2 regions of the Burkholderia pyrrocinia genome follow, and region 1 is predicted to be linked to the other one. Evidence: riboswitches for the same ligand, from Rfam matches in the RefSeq annotation. Region 1 holds a riboswitch; the other holds the start of a gene.

Evidence for each region. Region 1 has a riboswitch for cobalamin ahead of cobG (precorrin-3B synthase). Riboswitches for the same ligand answer to the same signal wherever they lie in the genome.
Region 2: it holds a riboswitch for cobalamin, as region 1 does, so the genes downstream of both, JYG32_RS00150 (TonB-dependent receptor domain-containing protein) here and cobG (precorrin-3B synthase) in region 1, are expected to answer to the same signal.

Annotation. Positions count from the first base shown of each region.
Region 1 covers NZ_CP070977.1:1,138,648-1,146,522, reverse strand. The annotation lists gene cobJ (precorrin-3B C(17)-methyltransferase) at 1-263, opposite strand, end outside; gene JYG32_RS05440 (precorrin-2 C(20)-methyltransferase) at 260-994, opposite strand; gene JYG32_RS05435 (precorrin-8X methylmutase) at 991-1,617, opposite strand; gene cobG (precorrin-3B synthase) at 1,610-3,013, opposite strand; cobalamin riboswitch at 3,082-3,273, opposite strand; gene cbiE (precorrin-6y C5,15-methyltransferase (decarboxylating) subunit CbiE) at 3,474-4,727, shown strand; gene JYG32_RS05420 (cobalt-precorrin-5B (C(1))-methyltransferase) at 4,727-5,815, shown strand; gene JYG32_RS05415 (cobalt-precorrin-6A reductase) at 5,812-6,543, shown strand; gene cobM (precorrin-4 C(11)-methyltransferase) at 6,587-7,315, shown strand; gene JYG32_RS05405 (hypothetical protein) at 7,402-7,587, shown strand; gene JYG32_RS05400 (hypothetical protein) at 7,685-7,875, shown strand, end outside.
Region 2 covers NZ_CP070977.1:21,598-29,472, forward strand. The annotation lists gene lgt (prolipoprotein diacylglyceryl transferase) at 59-955, shown strand; gene JYG32_RS00125 (SIMPL domain-containing protein) at 1,068-1,808, opposite strand; gene JYG32_RS00130 (EVE domain-containing protein) at 1,987-2,448, opposite strand; RNA gene ssrS (6S RNA) at 2,520-2,701, opposite strand; gene JYG32_RS00140 (cell division protein ZapA) at 2,783-3,097, opposite strand; gene JYG32_RS00145 (ATPase) at 3,094-3,444, opposite strand; cobalamin riboswitch at 3,599-3,852, shown strand; gene JYG32_RS00150 (TonB-dependent receptor domain-containing protein) at 3,917-5,809, shown strand; gene JYG32_RS00155 (FecCD family ABC transporter permease) at 5,828-6,847, shown strand; gene JYG32_RS00160 (ABC transporter ATP-binding protein) at 6,844-7,665, shown strand; gene cobT (nicotinate-nucleotide--dimethylbenzimidazole phosphoribosyltransferase) at 7,718-7,875, shown strand, end outside.

The sequences.
Region 1 (7,875 bases):
GCGAGCACGGGCGGCTCGACGCCCTTGTCGGCCAATGCGGGCGCGAGGCAACGAATCACGATGCCGGCGGCGCACAGCGCGACGATCGGCAAGCCTCGCGCATAGAGTTCGCGCAGGTGCGCGCCGAGTTCGTCGAACGGCACGTCGGCGTCGACGCGCGACGCGAGCCCGTGCACGCGGGCGCCCGGGTAGCGCGCCTGGATCCGCCGCGCGGTGTCGAGCGCGCCCGCGCCGAGCATCACGATCGCGGGCGGAGTCGTCATCCTTGCCATTTTTCCCCCGGCACGACGAGCAGCGAGAAATACGGCGACGCCATCGGATCGACTTCGTCGAGCGGCACGATGCGCTGGCTCGCCATCGTCGCGCGCTCGACGTACAGCGCGCGTTTCGCGAGCCCGAGTTCGTCGAGCACGCGCCGCACCTTGTCGAAATTGCGGCCGAGCTTCATCACGACGGCCGCGTCGGCCTGCGCGAGCCGCGCGCGCAGTTCGTGCTCGGGCAGCACGCCCGACAGCACCGACAGGCTCTGGTTGCGATAGACGAGCGGCTGGCCGAGCACGGCCGTGCCGCCGAGCATCGCGCACACGCCCGGGATGACCTCGGTGTCGTAGCGCGGTGCGAGGCGGTCGTGCAGATACATGTACGAGCCGTAGAAGAACGGATCGCCTTCGCAGATCACCGCGACGTCGCGGCCCGCGTCGAGATGCGCCGCGACGATTTCGGCGGCCGTATCGTAGAAATCGGCGATCACGGTCTCGTAGCAAAGCGGCGGCGGCAATGCCTCGGTCGTTACCGGATAGACGAGCGGCAGTTGCGTCTGCGTGTCGAGCAGGTGCGCTTCGACGATGCCATATGCATTGCCTTTCTTGCCCTTCGCGACGAAATACGCGACCACGGGCGCGGCCTGCAGCACGCGCAGCGCCTTGATCGTCATCAGTTCAGGGTCGCCGGGGCCGACCCCGACCCCGAACAGGCGTCCGCGCGCGGCCGTCATTCGACCTCCGTCGCGAGCGCGTTGATCGCGGCGGCAGCCATCGCGCTGCCGCCGCGCCGGCCGAGCAGCGCGACGTACGGCACGCCGCGGCTGTCGGCATCGAGCATCGCCTTCGATTCGGCCGCGCCGATGAAGCCGACCGGGAACCCGAGGATCAGCGCGGGGCGCGGCGCGCCGGCGTCGATCATGTCGAGCAGGTGGAACAGCGCGGTCGGCGCATTGCCGATCACGACGACGCTGCCCGCGAGATGCGGGCGCCACAGTTCGAGTGCCGCGGCCGAGCGCGTGTTGCCGAGATGGCGCGCGAGGTCGAGCACCTCCGGCTCGCCGAGCGTGCAGATCACGGGATTGCCGGCCGGCAGCCGTGCGCGCGTGATGCCTTCGGCGACCATCTTCGCGTCGCACAGGATCGGCGCGCCGGCCGCGAGTGCCGTGCGGCCCGCGGTGCCGGCGCCGGCCGAGAAGCGCAGGTCGTAGACGACATCGACCATCCCGCACGCGTGGATCACGCGCACCGCGAGTTTCTCGAGATCCGGCGGAACCTGCGACAGGTCGGCCTCGGCGCGGATCGTCGCGAACGACTGGCGGTAGATTTCCTGCCCGTCGCGAATGTAGTCAAGCATCGGTGGTGTCCTGGCTATGCCGCGCGCCCGTCAGTCGGGCCGCGGCCTGGTCAATCGTCAGATGGCGCGCGAGCGGGGCGCCGAGGCCCGCGGCGGCGTCGCGCCGGTAAAGGTCGTAGTGTGCGGGCGCAACCGCGACGAGCGTGTGCGTCGCGGGATGCGGCAGCGCGCAGTGGCGCTCGCAGCCGGTCAGGTGCACGTCGACCGGATGGCCGATGCGCGTGGCGAGCGCGAGCGCGTCGTGTTTCGTGTCGGCGTGCGCTTTCGCGCAGCCCGCACTGCCGGTGCACGCGACGATCGTCGCAAGCGGGTCCGACGACGCGCAGACGAGGCCGAGCGTCGCGAGCGCATCGAGCGTGGCCGGTGCGCGTGCGTGCGACACGCCGTGGATGAACACGCCTTGCCACGGCGTCATCGACAGCGTGCCGTTACCGTCCGATTCGGCCAATGCGGCGAGCCGTTCCAGTTGCGTCGCGTCGAGCCGCCCGAGCGCGAATTGCGCGCCGACGCTGCAACGGGGCGCATCGAGCGACGGGCGCGCGCCGAACCGCAGTGCGGAATCGGAGCGCATGCGCCGCCAGCCGGCGAGCGCGGGATCGGCCGTGAGCGGGAAGGGCAGGTAGTGCCGGGCGCGTTCGAACAATGCGCGTTCGCCGCACGTCGCGAGCAGCGCACGCATCCGCGTGACGTCGGCCGGCGCGAGATCGAGGAACGCGAGCAGCAGTGCGCGGACGAGCGCGACGGCCTGGCCGGGCGACACATCGACTGAAGCAGGCGGATCGTCGTGCGCGACCGGCGGGCAGCCGGCCAGCCCGGCCGCGATGCGCACCGCGCCGTCGTCGCGGCGCCATGCGGCGAGCCAGATGTCGTGCGGATGATCGAGCGCCGCGACCGATTCGCCGCCGTCGAGCTGGATCGAGAATTTCGGCGACAGCTCGCCGCGGCGCGGCTCGCTCGCCAGCATGTCGAGCAGCGGAATGGCGAGCGCGCGGCTGTCGACGAGCGCGGCGGGGTCATGCCCGGCGAGCGGGCTGAGCATGACATTGCGGACGTCGTCGCTCGCGGCAAGCGCGGCCGCATCGGCGGCGGCGTCTGCGGTTGCATCGGCGCGCGGGCCGAGCCCCGCGTCGAGCAACGCGCGCGTCAGCGCGTCGGTCGCGCCGTCGCGAATGCCGCGCAGCTGGAGATTCGCCCGATTGGTCGCATCGATCGCGCCGGAGCCGTACGCACGCGCGGCGGCGGCGATCGCGCGGGCCTGCGCGGCATCGAGCCGGCCGCCCGGCAACTTGATCCGGCACAGTCCGCCATCGGCGGCCGCGACGACGCGCACGAGCCCCGGGCAGGCCGACGGGCGTACGATGGGCGACGCAGGAATCGAATCGGGGGCGGAACTCAACGGGGTACCGGGACAGTGTCGCGCCGCGGCCAACGCATCGGTACACCCCGCCCGACGCCGACTGGCACGCACGCACTTTCTGGCCGGCAGGTCTCCTGGCTGACAGGTCGGCGCCGGCTCCCGGCCTTCCCGGTCGAACCAGTGGCATCAGGGGGGAGATCGGCTCGCTGTCTACAGTTGCGGGGGCAGCCACAGCGGCGCGCGATGCGCCCTGTGTTCCCTCTTCGGCCCCGAAGGGCACCGGCGAACGAACGGCCGTAGGATACCTGATTTCGACCGCGTTTCGCGACCGGAAGGCGGTTCGCGACAGACGAGGCGGGACAGCCCGGCGCTGGCGTGCCGGCAGATGAAACGCGGGATGGAACACGGTACCATGCCGTCTTTCGCAATGGGGACGGCTGCGCCGGCTCTTTCACGGCCGCGCGGCGACACGATGGAATCGAACGATGGGGAAGGGTGCATGACGGCGTGGCTGACGGTAGTGGGCATCGGCGACGACGGTTACGCGGGGCTCGGACGCAGCGCGCGGCGCGCGCTGCTCGACGCGACGCTCGTCGTCGGCGCGAAGCGGCATCTCGACATGCTGCCCGCGCGGCTGCCGGCCGCGCGCGAAGCGTGGCCGTCGCCGTTCGATCTCGCGGGCGTGCTTGCGCGTCGCGCGTCGCCCGTATGCGTGCTCGCGAGCGGCGACCCGATGCTGTTCGGCGTCGGCGCGACGCTCGCGCGCCAGCTTTCCCCCGACGAATGGCGCGTGCTGCCCGCGCCGTCGTCGCTGTCGCTCGCGGCCGCGCGCCTCGGCTGGGCGCTGCAGGACGTCGGCGCGGTATCGCTCGTCGGCCGTCCGCTCGCGACGCTCGCACGTCACCTGCTGCCGGGCCGGCGCCTGTTCGTACTGAGTGCCGACGGCCGCACGCCGGCCGCCGTCGCGGCCGAACTCACCGCACGCGGCTTCGGGCCGACCCGCATCAGCGTATTCGAACATCTGGGCGGCCCGTTCGAGCGGCGTCTCGACGGCCTCGCGCAGGACTGGAACGTCGACGAAACGGCCGCACTCAATCTCGTCGCGCTCGACTGCCAGGCCGGCCCCGACGCACCGCGCCGCGCGCTCACGCCCGGCTTGCCCGACGATGCGTACCGCCACGACGGCCAGCTCACCAAACGCGACCTGCGCGCGATGACGCTCGGGCGCCTCGCACCCGCGCCCGGCGAGCTGCTGTGGGACGTCGGCGCGGGCAGCGGTTCGATCGGCATCGAATGGATGCGCGCGCATCCGTCATGCCAGGCGATCGCGATCGAAGCCCATGCGGAACGGCAGCGCTTCATCGAGCACAACCGCGACGCGCTCGGCGTGCCGGGCCTGCAGCTCGTCGCGGGCCGCGCGCCCGATGCGCTCGCGGGGCTCGCCGCGCCGGACGCGATCTTCATCGGCGGCGGTGCGACGGCGCCCGGCGTACTCGACGCGTGCTGGTCGTCGCTGAAGCCCGGCGGCCGGCTGGTCGCGAACGCGGTCACGCTGCAGGGCGAGATGGCGCTCGCCGCATGGCGCGATGCGCACGGCGGCACGCTCACGCGCGTGTCGCTTGCGCATGCCGAACCGCTCGGCCGCTTCGACACGTGGCGGCAGCCGTTGCCGGTCACGCTGTACGACGTGCGCAAGCCCGACGCGGCCGCCACGACCGGACCGTCGAACGTGACGAACGCAACGGACGCGTGATGCGCGACGAAACCCCCGAACATCCCGCGCCGCTGCGCTTCGGCTATACGACCGGAAGCTGCGCGACCGCGACGTCGCTCGCGGCCGCGCGCCTGCTGCTCGCGGGCCGCGCGGACGATGCCGTCGAGATCGTGCTGCCGAAGGGGCAGCGCGTGATGATGCGGCTCGAGTTCTGCCGGACCACGGCCGACGGCGCCGAAGCCGGCACGATCAAGGATGCCGGCGACGATCCGGACGTCACGCACGGCGCGCTGATCTTCGCGCGCGTCGCGCTCGCGGCGGCGCCCGGCGTGCGTTTTCACGCGGGGCCGGGCGTCGGCACGGTCACGCGTGCGGGGCTGACGCTGCCGGTCGGCGAACCGGCGATCAACCCGGTGCCGCGCCAGATGATGACGACGCACCTCGACGCGCTGGCAGACGAGCATGGCTACGCGGGCGGCTTCGACGTGACGATCGGTGTCGAAGGCGGCGAAGCGCTCGCGCTGAAGACGATGAACCCGCGTCTGGGCATCGTCGGCGGGCTGTCGATCCTCGGTACGACCGGCATCGTGCGGCCGTTCTCGTGCTCGGCCTATATCGCGTCGATCCACCAGGGCATCGACGTCGCGCGCGCGAACGGCATCGAGCATATCGCCGCGTGCACGGGCAATGCGAGCGAGGACGCGATGCGCGCGCATTACCACCTGCCCGACATGGCGCTGGTCGAGATGGGCGATTTCGCGGGCGCGGTGCTCAAGCACCTGCGACGCGCACCGATCGCGCGGCTGTCGATGTGCGGCGGCTTCGGCAAGCTGAGCAAGCTTGCGGCGGGCCACCTCGACCTGCACAGCCGCCATTCGAGCATCGACCTGCCGCTGCTCGCGCAGTGGGCGGCCGAGGCCGGCGCGAGCGATGCGCTGCAGGCCGCGATGCGCGCCGCGAACACGAGCCAAGAAGCACTGAAGCTCGCGCTGGCCGACGGCGTGCCGCTCGGCGATCTCGTCTGCGCGCAGGCGCTGCGCGTCGCGCGCGATATCGTGCCGCCATCGGTCGCCGTCGAGATGTTCGCGATCGACCGGCAGGGCCGCTTCGTCGGGCAAGCGCGATGAGCGCGCGCATCCTGCTGCTCGGCGGCACCGGCGATGCGCTGACAATCGCGCGCGCACTCGGTCCGCATCACGTGTACAGCCTCGCCGGCCTCGGCAAGGTGCCCGACGACCTGCGCTGCGACGTGCGCGTCGGCGGTTTCGGCGGCGCCGCCGGCTTGGCCGCGTATCTGCGCAGCACCGGCATCGGTCTCGTGATCGACGCGACGCATCCGTATGCCGCGCGAATCAGCGCGAACGCGGCTGCCGCGACACGCGACGCGGGCGTGCCGCTGTGGGCGCTGCGCCGCGCGCCATGGGCGCCGCAACCCGGCGACGACTGGCGGATGGTCGACGACTGGGCCGGCATCGAGGCCGCGCTCGCGCCGTTCCGGCGGCCGCTTTTCACGCTGGGCCGCGAACCGCTCGCGCATCTCGACGCGATCCCGCCGCACCAGTTCTGGCTCGTGCGCTGCCTCGACGCGCATCCCGGCAACGCGCACGCGCAGATCGTCGCCGCGCGCGGGCCGTTCACGCTCGACGGCGAGCGCGCGCTGTTCGCGCTGATGGGGATCGACGTCGTCGTCAGCAAGAACAGCGGCGGTGCGGCCACCGAGGCCAAGCTCGACGTCGCGCGCGAACGCAGGCTGCCGGTCGTGATGCTGCGCCGGCCGCCGCTGCCCGAGCCCGACCGCGCGTTCGACTCGGCTGCCGCGCTGCTCGACGCACTCGATCCGGCCGTGCGCGCGTGACATCGCGCGGTCGATCTTCCAACGAATTGACGGAGATTTTTCGATGACGGTGTATTTCATCGGCGCGGGCCCCGGCGACCCGGAGCTGATCACGGTGAAGGGGCAGCGCCTCGTGCGTACCTGCCCGGTGATCCTGTATGCGGGCTCGCTGGTGCCGGCGGCCGTGCTCGACGGCCATCGCGCGGAGCAGATCGTCAATACGGCCGAACTCGACCTCGACGCGATCGTCGCGCTGCTCGCCGCCGCGCATGCGAAAGGGCAGGACGTCGCGCGCGTGCATTCGGGCGATCCGTCGCTGTACGGCGCTATCGGCGAGCAGATCCGCCGGCTGAAGGCACTCGGGATTCCGTACGAAATCGTGCCGGGCGTAACGGCCACGGCCGCGTGCGCGGCGACGCTCGGCGTCGAACTGACGCTGCCCGGTGTTGCGCAGACAGTGATCCTCACGCGCTTCGCGGGCAAGACCACGATGCCGGAAGGCGAAGCGCTCGGCTCGCTCGCCGCGCACCGCGCGACGCTTGCTATCCATCTCGGCGTGCGCCATCTCGCGCGCATCGTCGACGAAGTGCTGCCGCATTACGGCGCCGATTGCCCGGTCGCGGTGATCTATCGCGCGAGCTGGCCCGACGAGGAACGCGTGACCGGCACGCTCGCCGACATCGTCGGCAAGGTGCAGGGCACGCAGATCGAGCGCACCGCGCTGATCCTGATCGGGCGCGTGCTCGACGCCGAAGGGTTCGCGGATTCGACGCTGTACGCGAGCGCAGGCTGATCACGCGCGCGCCGGCCGGCGTTCGGCGCGCCGTTCGCGCAGGTGCGTGTAGATCGCGGCGCGGCCATCGCGGACATCACATGCACGTGGACGCCCGAACGGTGTTCGCAGCTCAGCCGATCTGCGAGCAACCGGTCCGCGCACCGGCGGACGACATGCAGAATGCGATCCAGGTGTGCCGGCAGTGCGACGAAGACGCGTGCGACTTGCGCCGGTGTCCGTCCGAGCGCGCCTGCCGGCGGTTCCTCGCGGAGCGCGACGCGGGCGGCTGATACCGGCACGGTGCCTGGGCATGTCGGGCACTTTCGGTCAGACTGGCCCACTTCGCGGGATCACGGCGCGCAGACCACCTCACAAGGACATTGCTGAATGAATCACCGTATTCGATCGGGCATTTTCGGCTTGGCGGGATTGGCGGCCGCTTTGCTGGCGGTATCCGCAGTGCACGCCGCCGGCGAGGCAAACGAAGCGCGCGCCGTGCCGTTCGTCGAGGTCGCGAAAGCCGCCGTGCCCGATCGCGACTGGCAACCCAGGGTCTGCCAACTGGTTTCGGCACCATG
Region 2 (7,875 bases), 1.1 Mb from region 1:
GCGCGGTGCTGCGCGTTCGCGACGGCCGTACCGCATTCGAAAACTTCTTCGCTAACCCATGATCATTCACCCGAATTTCGACCCCGTTGCGATCCATCTCGGGCCGCTGGCCGTGCGCTGGTACGGCCTCATGTATCTCGTCGGCTTCATCGCGGCGATCGTCGTCGGCCGGGTCCGCCTGAAGCTGCCGCACGTCGCCGCGCAAGGCTGGACCGCGAAGGACATCGACGACATGATGTTCTACGGCGTGCTCGGCACCGTGCTCGGCGGCCGGCTCGGCTATGTGCTGTTCTACAAGGCCGATTTCTACTTCTCGCATCCGCTCGACGTGTTCAAGGTGTGGGAAGGCGGCATGTCGTTTCACGGCGGCTTCCTCGGCGTGACGCTCGCGATGATGCTGTTCGCGTGGCAGCGCAAGCGCCACTGGCTGCAGGTCACCGATTTCGTCGCGCCGATGGTGCCGACGGGGCTCGCGGCCGGGCGGCTCGGCAACTTCATCAACGGCGAGCTGTGGGGCCGCGTGACCGATCCGACGGCGCCGTGGGCGATGCTGTTCCCGGGCGCGATGCGCGACGATGCGGCATGGCTGCCGAAACATCCGGCGCTCGTCGAGAAGTGGCATCTCGCCGATGTGTTCATGCAATACCAGATGCTGCCGCGCCATCCTTCGCAGCTCTATGAAATCGCGCTCGAAGGCATCGCACTGTTCTTCGCGCTGTTCTTCTTCTCGCGCAAATCGCGGCCGATGGGCGCCGTGTCCGCGCTGTTCCTGATCGGCTACGGCCTCGCGCGCTTCACGGTCGAGTTCGCACGCGAGCCCGACGACTTCCTCGGCCTGCTTGCGCTCGGCCTGTCGATGGGACAGTGGTTGTCGCTGCCGATGATCCTCGGGGGTATCGCGCTGATGGTCTGGGCGTATCGCCGTCGCGCGGCGAATGCGAATGCGGCTGCGTGATGCGATACCGATGCGCGCGCAATCGGCGCGTGCATCGACAACACGCATGCAAAATGAAAAACGCCGGCCTTCGGGCCGGCGTTTTTCATTTCCGACAGCCGCGCGTTGCGCGTTACTTCATCTGCACCGAGCCGTTGACGGTGACCGACACGGTGGCCTTGCCGCCTTCGACCGCGATCGGTGCGCTCATCTTCGCGCTGTCCATCGGCGCCGCGGCCATCGCCATCATGCGCGGGTACGGCTGCACGTTGCGACCGCTGCCGACATTCACGTCGCGGATCGTGTAGCTGCTGTAGCCGAACGCCTTCGCGGCTTCGTCCGCGCGGGCGCGGAACGACTTGATCGCTTCGGTCGTGAGCTTCTGCTCGGCCGTGCGCTGCGCTTCAGGCGACAGCGAGAACTCGACGTTCGCGACCTGCATCAGGTTCGACAACTGGCCTGCAAGCTTCGACGCCGCGGCGAAATCGCGCGATTCGAGCGCGACCTCGGTACGGCCACGCCATGCGGAGATCTTCCCGTCGCGATCGGTACTCGGATACACGGAGAATGCGCCCGTGTGCGCGGTGACGCCCGATACGCCCTTCGCCTGCGACAGCGCGGCATCGGCGCGCTGGTTCAGCGCGGACGTCAGGCTGCCCGGATCCTTGGCCTGCTGTTCGTAGAACAGCGTGATGTGGATGATGTCCTGCGGCACGTCGGCGCTGGCCTGCGACGAAAGCGACAGCACGCCTGCCGGTTCCGGAAAGTGCGGGTTCGCGGTTTGCGCGTGCGCGGCGGGCGACGCGAGCGTCAGCGCGACGGGAACGGCGGCGGCGAGGGCGAGCGACAGCGCGAGAGCGGATTTCTTGGTCATTGTTGGACTCCTTGTGCGAGGGCGCGCACGCGGATCATGCGTGCACGACGCGGGCGTACCGCGCAACGAAAAAAAGAGCCGGCCCGATCGGCCGACAGCGGTTGCTTAGGCTGCGCGAGAGACCCGCGAGTTCCGCGGCGGCCGCGCGTGCTGACCAGATTTGACCTTTGGCGCGCGCCTACTTCATCAGCTTTTCGGTGATGAACCGCCATTCGGCACGCGTGACGGGCGTGATCGACAGCCGGTTGCCGCGTGCGAGCACGCGCATGTCGGCGAGCTCGTCGTGTTCGCGCAGTGCGGCGAGCGGCACGAGCGGCGACTTTTTCACGTAGCGCACGTCGACGAGCAGCCAGCGCGGCGCTTCCTGCGTCGACTTCGGGTCGTAATAGGGGCTTTTCGGATCGAACTGCGTGGGATCGGGGTAGGGCGTCGACGACACTTCGGCGAGGCCTGCGATGCCCGGCTCGGGGCAGCTCGAGTGATAGAACAGCACGCCGTCGCCGATCTTCATCGTGTCGCGCATGAAATTGCGCGCCTGATAGTTGCGCACGCCGGTCCACGGCAGCGAGCGCTGCGGTGCGTTGGCGAGATCGTCGATGCTTGCTTCGTCCGGTTCGGACTTCATCAGCCAGTATTGCATGGATCGTGATCGACGCAGAAAGAGGCTGCTACAAAAGAAAACGGCACCGGGACGTGCCCGATGCCGTTGGATAGGCCCCCGCCTTGGCCGCTAGGCCGGCATCCTGAACCTGAGGTTCAGAATTGGTCGCAGTTAGCAGCACTTCGGGTACATCAGACAGAGTGACGCGCGCGCCCGTGCTACAAATTTCCGCAACCGTGCACATGGCATTGGTTCAAGGAATATATGACCTTGGCGAACCAGGCAGGGAAGCTGACTGAACTGTGATTCGATGCGCCAATTTGACCACCGTTGATCGCAGAGATCAAGGGGAATCGACGCATCGATTAAAACGTTACTGCGTCTCGTGCTGTGCGAGCACCGCGCCGAGCTGTTCGTTCATCTGGTGCATTGTACGACGGATTTCCTCCGCCGGAAATGCTTCACCGTGCCGCACGCTCGTTTGCAGCCGCAGCAATTCCGATGCGAGCGACAGTGCCGCCATCACCGCGATGCGATCGATGCCGCGTACCGAGCTGTTCGAGCGGATTTTCGACATTTCGGCGTCGACGCGCGCGACTGCCTCGAGCAGCGCCGCTTCGGTCTCGGCCGAACAGGCGAGCCGATAGGCCTGACCGAGAATCGAGACTTCGATCTGCTTGGTGCTCATGCATGTTCTCCGTGGCTGGCCGCGTCATCGCTGTCCGTACGCGCCTGCGCATCCAGCAGGTCGAGCTGGTTGTCGGCTTGCTCCGCGCTTTTCGAGCGCGGCAGCTTTTCGAGAATCGCGTTCAGTTTCACCTGAGCGTCGTCGATTTTTGCCGACAGCGTATCGCGCTCGGCCGCGAGCGCATTGCGTTCTTCGCGCAGTTGCGCGAGTTCCGCGCGGACCGTGTCCGCTTCCGCGCGCAATTGCGCGACCTGCTCTTCGAGCGCGAGCCGTTCCGCGTGATAGCGCTTGTTCAGCGAAATCAGACGGCCAATATTTTGAGATAAGGTTTCGAGTTCGTTGAGCATTTGCTGCGTCCTCTAAAGACCCAGCATTTTAGCGCGGAATAACGCGCAATCCGACATCTGTAACGTTTCCAGTCGTAACACCCTCGCTTCTTGCTGCGAATGGGCGCGTCCCGTGCGTGTCCGGACGCTTCCTTGACGCTTGCGCGACCGGCTCCTAAACTGGCGCCGCCTCGGTGCTCGCGCGTGGAACGCGCGGTTAAACGGGAAGCAGGGCGCGGGCTCCGCCAGGAGACCGCCAACCTGCGCTGCCCCCGCAACGGTAAGCGGCCGCGTCCAGTGACGCAGGCCGGCTCGGGCGCGTTCCGCGTGCAGGTTTCGCACGCGGGCGCGGGCCACTGCGCGTCATCGCGCGGGAAGGCGAGCCGGTACGCCGCCAGCCCGGATACCGGCCGAGACGGGGAGCCCGCACGGGCTTCGTGACGCGTGGCCTGCGGGGAGGCGGGCCGCGCAGTGCTTCACGGGATTTATCTTCATGCTGACCCCAATCGTCCGCACGGCGCTCGGCGCGCTTTGCGGATTGCCGCTTGCCGCCGCCGCGCAGACCGCGGCGAATGCCGATTCCGCGGCGTCCGCCGTGCCCGCGGCCCAACCTGCGGCTGCGACGATGCTCGAACCGGTCGTCGTCACCGCGCAGCGCGCGCCGCAGGCGCTGGCCGACACGATTCCGCAAACCACCGTATTCGACGCGCAGGATATCGCCGCGCATGCGGGCGCCGACCTGCCGACGCTGCTCGCGCTCGCGCCCGGCGCGCAGATCGTGCGCAACGGCGGCCCCGGCGCGAGCGCGACGATGTTCCTGCGCGGTGCGGAGTCGACGCAGTCGCTCGTGCTGATCGACGGCGTGCGGGTCGATTCCGCGAGTCTCGGTGCCGCGCAACTGAGCCAGTTGCCGCTCGACCAGATCGAGCGCGTCGAGATCGTCAACGGCAACGTGTCGTCGCTGTACGGCTCGGGCGCGATCGGCGGCGTCGTGCAGGTGTTCACGAAGGACGGTGGCAATCATCCGCCACGCTTCAACTTCGCGGTCGGCGTCGGCAGCTACGGTACGCAGACGCAGCAGGCTGGCGTATCGGGTCGGCTCGACAGCGACGGGAAGACGACGTTGAGCGTGTCGATCGCGCGCGACAAGGACGACGGTTTTTCCGCGCTCGACCCGGCGAGGAAGCCGAACGCGAACCCGAATGCGAACGGTTACCTGAACGAGAGCATCACCGCGGCGCTGCGCCACCGCTTCAACGACCGCTGGGATGCGGGCATCAGCTACTTCCAGTCGAACGGCAACAACAGCTACGACAACGCGTGGGGCGTGCCGACCGACCTGAACAACCTCTATTCGCGCGTGCAGCAGGTGCGTGCGTTCGCGAACGGCAAGCTGACCGACTGGTGGACCGCTCACCTGAGCGTTTCGACCGGCAACGACCGCAGCCAGTCGGCGCTGAACGGCGTCTACACGGATCACTTCAATACCGACAACCGCCAGTACACGTGGCAAAACGATTTCCGTATCGCGCCTGAACACCTGATACAGGCTGGCTACGAGCGGCTCGACCAGCAGTTCATGTCGAACGCGTATTCCGCGCCGCAGCGTCACGTGAATTCCGGCTGGATCGGCTATTCGGGGCGCTTTGGCCGCCAGCAGTTCCAGGCGAACCTGCGCCGCGACCAGTACTCGGACTTCGGCGGCGCCAATTCCTACTATCTCGGCTACGGCCTCGAACTGACCGATCGCTGGAAGGTGACCGCGAGCTATTCGGACGCGTTCCGTGCACCGAGCTTCAACGACCTCTATTATCCGATGGCCGGCAACCCGTCGATCCAGCCGGAGCGCAGCCATTCGATCGAAGCCGCGCTGCAGTACGCGTCCGATGCGGTGGGCGTGATGCGGCTCACCGCGTTCCAGACGCGCTACGCGAACCTGATCAACTATCGACCCGACGGGAGCGGCTTCTACTATATTGCGCAGAACGTCGGCAGCGCGAAGGTGCAGGGGCTCGAAGGGTCCTGGCAGGGGCATGTCGGCGCGACCGACGTACGGGTTGCCGCCACGTTGCAGAACCCGGTCAACGAAACGCAGAATCAGGATCTCGACCGGCGTGCACGGCGTTTCGCGTCGATGGCCGTGAACCGCGCGTTCGGCGCGTGGCGCGTCGGCGGCGAATGGCTCGTGAGCGGCGCGCGCAACGATTCGGGCGGCGGGCGGCTCGGCGGCTACGGGATCGTCAACCTGTCCGCGCGCTACGACATCACGAAGTCGTGGTACGTCAGCGCGCGCATCGACAACCTGCTCGACAAGGACTACGAGCTTGCCTATGCGTACAACACACCGAAGCGCGGCGCCTATGTCACGCTCGGCTGGCAGCAGTAAGCGGATGCGCCGCGCGTCATGCGCGGGGCCGTGCGCGGTATGAGCGCCGCGCGCGCCGCCGCGATCTGGGCCGCGCTGGCCACCGCGGTCGCGTTGCTGTTCGTCGCGTCGCTGTCGATCGGCAGCGTGCCGATGTCGCCGTGGCAGGCGCTCGCGTCGCTCGTGCCGCATGGCGGCGACGCGTTGTTCGCCGACATCGTCCGCACGCTGCGGCTGCCGCGCGCGCTCGCGGGCTTCGCGTGCGGTGCGCTGCTCGCGCTTGCGGGCGCGCTGCTGCAGGTGCTGCTGCGCAACCCGCTCGCGGAACCGTACGTGCTCGGCGTGTCCGGCGGCGCGGCCGGATTCGCGCTCGTCGCGATGATCGCGGGCGGTGCGTGGTGGCTCGTCGACGCGTCGGCGTTTGCCGGCTCGCTCGTATCGGTCGCGCTCGTGCTCGGTCTTGCACGCCGCGAGCTGTGGCGCGGCGATTCGCGCGACGCGTCGCCGCGGCTGCTGCTCACGGGTGTCGTGATCGCGGCAGGGTGGGGCGCGCTCGTCACGCTGCTGCTGTCGCTCGCGCCCGATGCGCGGTTGCGCGGGATCATCTTCTGGCTGACGGGCGACCTGAACGGCGTGACCGCGCCGTGGTTCGCGTGGGGCGCGCTGCTGCTGGCCGCATGCGTCGCGCTGCCGGCCGCGCCGCAATTGAATGTACTGCTGCGCGGCGACGCGACCGCGCTCGCGCTCGGCGTGCCTGTCGCGCGCCTGCGGGTGCGAATCTATCTCGTCGCGTCGCTGGCCGCGGCGGCTGCGGTGACGACGGCCGGCACGATCGGCTTCGTCGGCCTCGTCGTGCCGCACGCGCTGCGGCTCGCGTTCGGCAACGACCAGCGCATGCTGCTGCCGGCCGCGATGCTCGCGGGCGGGGGCGGCGTGATGGCGGCCGACCTGCTCGCGCGCACCGCGATCGCGCCCGCGCAACTGCCGGTCGGCGTGATGACCGCGTTGATCGGCGTGCCGGTGTTCCTGTGGATGTTGCTGAGGAGGCCGATGCGATGACAAGCCCTGCGCGGCACGCCGCCGCTTCCGGCCACGACATGGCCTGCGCGACCGCTGACCTGACGCTGAAGGGCGGCGCGCGCACGCTGCTCGACGGCTTTACGCGGGCCTTCCGTCCCGGCGAAATCTGGTGCGTCGCCGGGCCGAACGGCGCGGGCAAGACGACGCTGCTCGCGACGCTCGCGGGGTTGCAGCCGCCGGCCGGCGGCCGGGTCGAGATCGACGGTCGGCCACTTGCCGCATGGCCGCCCGCGCAGCTCGCGCAGCGCCGCGCGCTGATGCCGCAGCAACTGCACGATGCATTCAGCGCGACCGTGTTCGACACGGTGCTGCTCAACCGTTTTCCGTATCTCGGCGGCTGGGGCTGGGAGCGCGACGGCGACCGTGCGGCCGTGCACGACGCGCTCGCGACGTTCGATCTGACCGCGCTCGCGTCGCGCGACGTGCTGTCGCTGTCGGGCGGCGAGCGGCAGCGGGTCGCGCTCGCCGCGACACTGTGCCAGGACGCGCCGCTGATGCTGCTCGACGAGCCGCTCGCACATCTCGACCTGCATCACCAGATCGACTGCCTGACCGCGCTGGCCGCATGGCTCGACGCGGGCCCGCGCACGGTGCTGTTTTCGTGCCACGACCTGAATCTTGCGCGGCGTTTCGCGACGCATGCGCTGTTGCTCGACGGCCGCGGCCATGCATGGGCCGGCCTCGTGCACGACGTGCTGACACCGGAGCGCGCGAGCGACGCGTTCGGCTATCCGCTCGTGCTGATCCGCGAGCATGGCCGCGACGCGTTGCTGCCGGCGTGGCCCGAGCGACAATGACCTTTTCTTTTCCGATACGCGGCGCAGGCCGCGCCAACGACACGGCTCTTCGATGACCACTCCGACCCACTTCCCGCCCGCGATCGCGCCGCTCGACGATGCGCTGCGCAAGCGCCTGCAGCATGTGATCGACCACAAGACCAAGCCGCCCGGCAGCCTCGGCCAGCTCGAGGCGCTCGCGCTGCAGATCGGCCTGATCCAGCACACTGA